2 regions of the Enterobacter chengduensis genome follow, and region 1 is predicted to be linked to the other one. Evidence: predicted binding sites of a transcription regulator. Region 1 holds the regulator's gene; the other holds the start of a gene.
What was found. The regulator CRP, encoded in region 1, controls carbon source genes, mostly activating them, when cyclic AMP is high. The targets are predictions, from matches to a motif close to ATGTGANNNNNNTCACAT.
Positions count from the first base shown of each region.

Region 2: the regulator CRP is predicted to act here: its motif matches at 2,319-2,336, upstream of deoC (deoxyribose-phosphate aldolase).

Region 1 covers NZ_CP043318.1:4,656,993-4,661,192, forward strand. The annotation lists gene FY206_RS22635 (hydrolase) at 1-253, shown strand, start outside; gene FY206_RS22640 (YheU family protein) at 250-468, shown strand; gene FY206_RS22645 (phosphoribulokinase) at 498-1,367, shown strand; gene FY206_RS22650 (OsmC family protein) at 1,434-1,838, opposite strand; gene crp (cAMP-activated global transcriptional regulator CRP) at 2,150-2,782, shown strand; gene FY206_RS22660 (YccS/YhfK family putative transporter) at 2,840-4,200, shown strand, end outside.
Region 2 covers NZ_CP043318.1:766,871-771,070, reverse strand. The annotation lists gene deoA (thymidine phosphorylase) at 1-1,308, opposite strand, end outside; gene deoC (deoxyribose-phosphate aldolase) at 1,409-2,188, opposite strand; gene FY206_RS03775 (YjjI family glycine radical enzyme) at 2,451-3,986, shown strand; gene FY206_RS03770 (YjjW family glycine radical enzyme activase) at 3,961-4,200, shown strand, end outside.

The DNA of each region.
Region 1 (4,200 bases):
TCGCCAGTGCAGCGCCATGCCGCTGCTCAGCAAGATCGCCCAGCCGACGCTGATCATTCACGCCAAAGACGACCCGTTTATGGATCATCACTCGATCCCCGCTCAGGAATTCCTGCCCGACAACGTTCAGTATCAGCTGACCGAGCACGGCGGCCACGTCGGGTTTATCGGCGGGACGCTGCGCCGCCCGAAAATGTGGCTTGAGACGCGTATTCCTGACTGGCTAACTCCTTATCTGGATGGTGCAAAATGATTATTCCCTGGCAGGATCTGGCTCCCGAAACGCTCGATAATCTGATTGAAAGCTTTGTATTACGCGAAGGCACCGATTATGGTGAACAGGAACGCTCGCTTGAGCAAAAGGTCAACGATGTTAAGCGCCAGCTGAAAAGCGGCGACGTGGTGCTGGTGTGGTCAGAACTGCATGAGACGGTGAATATCATGCCCCGCAACGCGTTTCACGGCTGATCTTCCACTTTTTCAGTCAGGGAGTTGCTATGTCTGCCAGACATCCGGTTATTGCCGTTACGGGGTCGAGCGGTGCGGGAACCACCACCACCAGCCTCGCCTTTCGCAAGATTTTCGCCCAGCTGAATCTCCGTGCGGCGGAGGTCGAAGGCGACAGCTTTCACCGCTACACGCGTCCGGAGATGGACATGGCCATCCGGAAGGCGCGCGATCTGGGTAAACACATCAGCTACTTCGGCCCGGAAGCCAATGACTTCGGCCTGCTGGAACAAACCTTCATCGAGTACGGTCAGAGCGGCAAAGGGCAGTCACGCAAGTATCTGCATACCTATGATGAAGCCGTTCCCTGGAATCAGGTACCGGGCACCTTTACTCCCTGGCAGCCGCTGCCGGAACCCACCGACGTGCTGTTTTATGAAGGGTTGCACGGCGGCGTGGTCACCCCTCAGCACGACGTGGCGCGCCACGTGGACCTGCTGGTTGGCGTGGTGCCTATCGTGAACCTGGAGTGGATCCAGAAGCTGACGCGCGACATGAGCGAGCGCGGCCATTCGCGAGAGGCGGTGATGGACTCGGTGGTGCGCTCCATGGAAGATTACATCAACTACCTTACGCCGCAGTTCTCCCGCACCCACATCAACTTCCAGCGCGTGCCGACGGTGGACACCTCCAACCCGTTTGCCGCCAAAAGCATCCCCTCGCTGGACGAGAGCTTTGTGGTGATCCACTTCCGCAATCTCGAAGGCATTGATTACCCCTGGCTGCTGGCGATGCTGCAGGGCTCATTTATTTCTCACATGAATACGTTGGTGGTGCCGGGCGGAAAAATGGGGCTGGCGATGGAGCTCATCATGACGCCGCTGGTGGAGCGGTTGATGGAAGGGAAGCAGATCGCGTGAGCATGTTCCCTCTCCCTGTGGGAGAGGGTTAGGGTGAGGGCATCAACACGCACGATGCCCCAATAATTAAGCCTCGATCACCTCATACGAATGGGTGATGTTTACCGCTTTCTCCAGCATTAACGCCACAGAGCAGTACTTCTCCGCAGACAGGTCAACCGCACGGGAAACCGCCGCGTCCTTCAGTGCTTTACCGGTCACCACAAAGTGCAGGTTAATGTGGGTGAACAGGCGTGGCGCCTCTTCGCGACGTTCTGACGTGAGTTTGACCTCACAATCCGTTACGTCATGACGGCCTTTTTGCAGAATCGACACCACGTCAATCGCGCTGCATCCCCCTGCCGCCATCAGCACCATTTCCATCGGGCTTGGCGCTTTATCGCCGGAGTTACCGTCCATCAAAATCTGGTGCCCCGACGCGGACTCGCCCAGGAACGTTAAACCTTCAACCCATTTCACGCGCGCTTGCATATTCTTAAACTCCAACGTTGCATTTTTGGTGACAGATTACGCGTGCGTTACATTTCTCGCAATGGAAGGCGACCTGCATCATGCTGAAGCGAGACACCAGGAGACACGCGGCGAAAGCTATGCTAAAACACTCTGGATGCTACAGTAATACATTGACGTTACACATGTATGCAGAGGACATCAAACTTTACTGGCTGCGAAACGTTACGGTAGCCGACTTCCCAGGGTATGGGTAAGAATTCGATTGCAACCCCAGAGTCCGGATGCATCTGATGACTCTGGTGACAGCTTATAACAGAGGATAACAGCGCATGGTGCTTGGCAAACCGCAAACAGACCCGACTCTCGAATGGTTCTTGTCTCATTGCCACATTCATAAGTACCCATCAAAGAGCACGCTGATTCACCAGGGTGAAAAAGCGGAAACGTTGTATTACATCGTTAAAGGCTCGGTGGCAGTGCTGATCAAAGATGAAGAAGGGAAAGAGATGATCCTTTCTTATCTGAACCAGGGCGATTTCATCGGTGAACTGGGCCTGTTTGAAGAGGGCCAGGAACGTAGCGCCTGGGTTCGTGCAAAGACAGCATGTGAAGTGGCTGAAATTTCTTACAAGAAGTTCCGTCAGCTGATCCAGGTCAACCCGGACATCCTGATGCGTCTTTCTTCCCAGATGGCGCGCCGTCTGCAGGTCACCTCAGAGAAAGTGGGTAACCTCGCCTTCCTGGACGTGACGGGTCGTATCGCACAAACCCTGTTGAACCTGGCGAAACAGCCAGACGCCATGACCCACCCGGACGGCATGCAAATTAAAATTACCCGTCAGGAAATTGGTCAGATCGTCGGTTGCTCCCGTGAAACAGTGGGTCGTATTCTGAAAATGCTCGAAGATCAGAACCTGATCTCCGCCCACGGTAAAACCATCGTGGTCTACGGAACGCGTTAATTCCGCTTAAGCGGCGTGCCATCGCAAGGTGTCACGCCGTTTTTGTCTCTACTCCCCATGTGGCGCAGGCTGATCTATCACCCGGAAGTTAACTACGCACTGCGGCAAACGCTGGTGTTGTGTCTTCCTGTGGCCATAGGCCTGATCCTTGGACATCTTCAGCAGGGCCTGCTGTTTTCCCTCGTGCCCGCCTGCTGCAACATCGCCGGTCTGGACACGCCGCATAAGCGCTTTTTCAAACGCCTGATTATCGGTGGCGGCCTGTTTGCGGGCTGTAGCCTTGCGGTGCAGCTCCTGCTAGCCCGGGATATCCCGCTGCCGCTGATCCTGACCGTGCTGGCGATGACGCTGGGCGTCACGGCAGAAATCAGTTCGCTGCACGCGCGCCTGCTTCCCGCGTCGCTGATTGCGGCCATCTTCACCCTGAGCCTCGCCGGGAATATGCCGGTGTGGGAGCCGCTGCTGATCTACGCGCTCGGCACGCTGTGGTACGGGGTATTTAACTGGTTCTGGTTCTGGCTGTGGCGGGAACAGCCGCTGCGCGAATCGCTGAGCCTGCTCTACGTGCAACTGGCGGAGTACTGCGAAGCCAAATACACCCTGCTGACCCAGCATACCGATCCGGACAAATCCTTACCGCCGCTGCTGGCGCGCCAGCAGAAGGTGGTGGATCTGATAAGCCAGTGCTATCAGCAGCTGCATATGCTCGCCGCCAACAAGAACCACGAATATAAACGGCTGCTGCGCACCTTCCAGGTGGGGCTGGATCTGCAGGAGCATATCTCGGTAAGCCTGCACCATCCGCAGGAGGTGCAAAAGCTGGTCGAGCGCAGCCACGCCGAAGCGGTCATCCGCTGGAACGCGCAGACCGTTTCCGCGCGCCTGCGGGTGCTGGCGGACGATATTCTCTATCACCGCTACCCCACGCGCTTTAACATGGAAAAACAGCTCGGCGCGCTGGAGAAAATTGCCCGTCAGCATCCGGATAACCCGGTCGGCCAGTTTGCCGCCTGGCACTTCAGCCGCATCGCCCGCGTGCTGCGCACCCAGCGCCCGCTGTATCCCCGCGACCTGATGGCGGATAAGCAGAAACGGCTTCCGCTATTGCCCGCGCTCAAAAGCTACCTGTCCCTTAAGTCGTCCGCTCTGCGTAACGCCGCACGGATTAGCGTCATGCTGAGCATCGCCAGCCTGATGGGCATGGCGCTGCATCTGCCGAAACCCTACTGGATCTTAATGACCGTGCTGTTTGTCACCCAGAACGGCTACGGCGCCACGCGGGTGCGTATTCTGCACCGGGCTGGCGGCACCATGGCAGGGCTGATTATTGCGGGCGTAACGCTGCACTTTCACGTGCCGGAAGGCTATACCCTGGCGGGGATGCTGGCGGTCACCCTGGTAAGCTACCTGATTATCCG
Region 2 (4,200 bases), 1.2 Mb from region 1:
GCGATAGACAGTCGGTGTGGTTTCCGGTGCTTTATCGTCAAGCGTGATGGCCGCTTTCACCGCTTTTGCCGCTTCCTGCCAGCTGGCTTCGTCTTTCGCGTGGATCACTGCCAGCGGACGTTGACCGTCAACGCTGTCGCCCAGACGGGCCATATCGGTAAAGCCGACGCTGTAATCAATGGTGTCTGACGCCTGACGACGGCCGCCGCCCATCGAAACCACCGCCATACCCAGCGCACGGGTGTCCATCGCCGAGACAAACCCTTCTCTATCGGCATACACCGCTTTGCTGAGCGTCGCGGTGGGCAGGTATTTCGCGTAGTTTTCGACGAAGTCGGTCGGGCCTTTTTGCGCCGCGACCATACGGCCAAAGATCTCCGCCGCTTTACCGTTGTCCAGCACCGCCTGCAGCTTCGCGCGCGCGTCGGCGTCGTCTTTGGCCAGCTTGCCGGAGATTAACATCTCAACGCACAGCGCCATGGTCACGTCAAACAGACGCGGGTTACGGTATTCGCCGGTGAGGAACTGCACCGCTTCACGCACTTCGACCGCGTTACCGGCGCTGGAGGCCAGCACCTGGTTCATATCGGTGAGCAGCGCGGTGGTGCGCACGCCCGCGCCGTTGGAGACGCCAACGATCGCTTCGGCCAGTGCCTCAGAGAGTTCATAGGTTGGCATAAACGCGCCGCTGCCCACCTTCACGTCCATCACCAGCGCGTCCAGCCCTTCTGCCAGCTTCTTCGCCAGGATAGAAGCGGTGATCAGCGGGATAGAGTCAACGGTGGCGGTGATGTCGCGGGTCGCGTAGAAACGCTTGTCTGCCGGAGCAAGAGAGCTGGTCTGGCCGATAATCGCCACACCAACGTCTTTAATAATGTCGCGGAAGCGGTTGTCATCCGGGAAGATATCGAAGCCCGGAATGGCTTCCAGTTTGTCGAGCGTGCCGCCGGTGTGGCCCAGGCCGCGCCCGGAGATCATCGGGATGTAACCGCCGCAGGCGGCCACCATTGGGCCAAGCATCAGGGAGGTCACATCGCCCACGCCGCCGGTGGAGTGCTTATCGACAATCGGGCCGTTAAGGTTGAGGCTTTTCCAGTCCAGAACGGTTCCTGAATCTCGCATCGCCATGGTCAGCGACACGCGCTCGGGCATCGACATATCGTGGAAGAAAATGGTCATCGCCAGAGCCGCAATCTGCCCTTCAGAGACGGTGTTATCACGAATGCCGTTGATGAAGAAGCGGATCTCTTCGTCGCTTAATGCATGACCATCACGTTTTTTACGAATAATTTCTTGTGCGAGAAACACGGTAACCCCCATGAGGAATCGGGTGAATGGCGGCGGGTACGGTTTACCCGACCACGATCCGGTAGGCCGGGTAAGCGTAGCGCCACCCGGCAATTCAAACTTAGTAGCTGCTTGCGCTCTTACCGTCGCCGTGGCCCAGCGCTTTCAGCAGGCTGGCCAGCAGGCTGGACGCACCGAAGCGGTAGTGGCGGGAGTCCGCCCACTCTGCGCCGAACAGCTCGTCGGCAATCGCCAGGAACTGCTGCGCGTCTTCGGCAGTACGCACGCCGCCCGCAGGTTTGAAACCAACGGTTTTGGACACGCCCATGTCGCGGATCACTTCCATCATGATGCGCGCGCTTTCCGGGGTCGCGTTCACCGGCACCTTACCGGTTGAGGTTTTAATGAAGTCCGCACCGGCTTTGATGGAGATTTCAGAGGCTTTACGAATCAGCGCTTCTTCTTTCAGCTCGCCGGTTTCGATAATCACTTTCAGCAGCACGTTTGCCGCCGCGCACGCGTCTTTACAGGCCTTCACCAGGTCGAAGCCAACCTGCTCGTTGCCGGCGATCAGCGCGCGGTACGGGAATACCACGTCAACTTCGTCCGCGCCGTACGCAATGGCCGCGCGGGTTTCTGCCAACGCAATCTCGATATCGTCGTTGCCGTGCGGGAAGTTAGTTACGGTTGCAATGCGCACGTCCGGCGTGCCCTGCTCGTTCAGCGTTTTACGGGCAATCGGGATAAAGCGCGGGTAGATACAGACGGCTGCGGTGTTACCCACTGGCGTTTTCGCCTGATGGCACAGGGCGATGACTTTCTCATTGGTGTCGTCATCATTCAGGGTGGTCAGGTCCATCAGCTTCAACGCGCGCAGGCTGCTTGCAGTTAAATCGGTCATAACATTCTCCAACGGCAGTGCCGTATCAATTTTACCTTGCGGGTCTGTGAGTATTTTAACATCCACCCGCATCCACACTTCGACATTCATCACAGTTAATGAAAACTGCGTACAAATTTGCATTACTGTAATGAGATCTTCTTCAAACTTTAGCGCGCTTATTGCCGACTAAAGCCGCGATACCCCCTGTGGGATCAAAAGCCCCACCAGGCTGGCTTCCTACAATTCGTTCATCATCCGCAGAACACTCAAGGAAGCGAACATGCCCCACGCCCTGCAGCAACGTTGCCAGCACATTGTGACAAGCCCGGTGTTAACCCCGGAACAAAAGCGTCATTTTCTGGCGCTGGAAGCGGAAAACAACCTGCCTTATCCGGCACTTCCTGAGGCCGCCCGCGCCGCGCTGGACGAGGGGTTCATCTGCGACATGTTCGAAGGCCATGCGCCCTACAAACCGCGCTACGTGCTGCCTGATTACGCAACGTTTCTGGCTCGCGGTTCAGAATGGCTGGAGCTGGAAGGCGCAAAGGATCTCGACGACGCCCTCTCGCTATTAACCATCCTTTACCATCATGTTCCGTCCGTCACATCGATGCCGGTCTATCTCGGGCACCTTGATGCGATATTAACCCCATATGTTAGGATTCTAACACAAGAAGAAATCGATAGCCGAATAAAACGTTTCTGGCGCTACCTTGACCGCACGCTGCCGGATGCGTTTATGCACGCCAACATCGGGCCCGCTGATGGCCCCATCACCCGCGCCATTCTGCGCGCCGATGCCGAGCTGAAGCAGGTCGCGCCGAATCTGACCTTTATTTACGATCCTGAAATTACCCCGGACGATTTGCTGCTTGAGGTGGCGAAAAACATATGTGAATGCAGCAAACCGCATATTTCTAACGGTCCGGTGAATGATAAAATTTTCACAAAAGGCCGTTTTGGCGTGGTGAGCTGTTACAACTCCCTGCCGCTGGCCGGCGGTGGCAGCACTCTGGTGCGCCTGAACCTCAAAGCCATTGCTGAACGCAGCACCTCCATTGACGACTTCTTCACCCGTACGCTTCCGCACTACTGCCAGCAGCAAATCGCCATCATTGATGCCCGCTGCGATTTCCTCTATCAACAATCAGGCTTCTTTGAGAATAGCTTCCTGGTAAAAGAAGGGCTGATTGATGCCGATCGGTTTGTGCCGATGTTTGGCATGTACGGCCTTGCGGAAGCGGTAAACGCGCTCTGCGAGAAAGCAGGCATAGCGGGACGCTACGGAAAGGATGAGCAGGCCAACGCGCTGGGCTACCGCATCAGCGAACAGCTTGCGGCGTTCGTGGAAAACACGCCGGTGAAGCACGGCTGGAAGCATCGCGCGATGCTCCACGCGCAGTCTGGCATCAGCTCTGATTCAGGCACCACGCCGGGGGCGCGTCTGCCCTACGGCGATGAGCCGGATCCCATCAGCCATCTGCTGGCCGTTGCGCCACACCACAGACACTATCACTCCGGTATCAGCGATATTTTAACGCTGGATGAGACGGTAAAACGCAATCCGCAGGCGGTGGTGCAGCTTTGCCTGGGCGCGTTCCGGGCGGGCATGCGTGAATTTACCGCCAACGTGGCGGGTAACGATCTGGTCCGCGTGACGGGTTACATGGTGCGCCTGTCGGATCTGGAAAAATACCGCGAAGCCGGATCGCGCACCAATACCACGTGGCTGGGTGAAGAAGCCGCACGTAATACCCGGATTCTGGAACGTCAGCCGCGCGTGATAAGCCATGAACAGCAGATGCGCTTTAGTTAGTCAGGTTATTCCGTTCTCCTGCGTCGACGGGCCGGGCAGCCGCCTGGCCCTGTTCCTGCAGGGCTGCAACCTGCGCTGTAAAACCTGCCACAATCCGTGGACGATTGGCCGCTGCAACGACTGCGGAGACTGCGTGCCCCGCTGCCCGCACGACGCGCTGACCCTCCAGGCCGGACGCGTCTGGTGGCAGGAGAGCGACTGTCGGCAGTGCGAC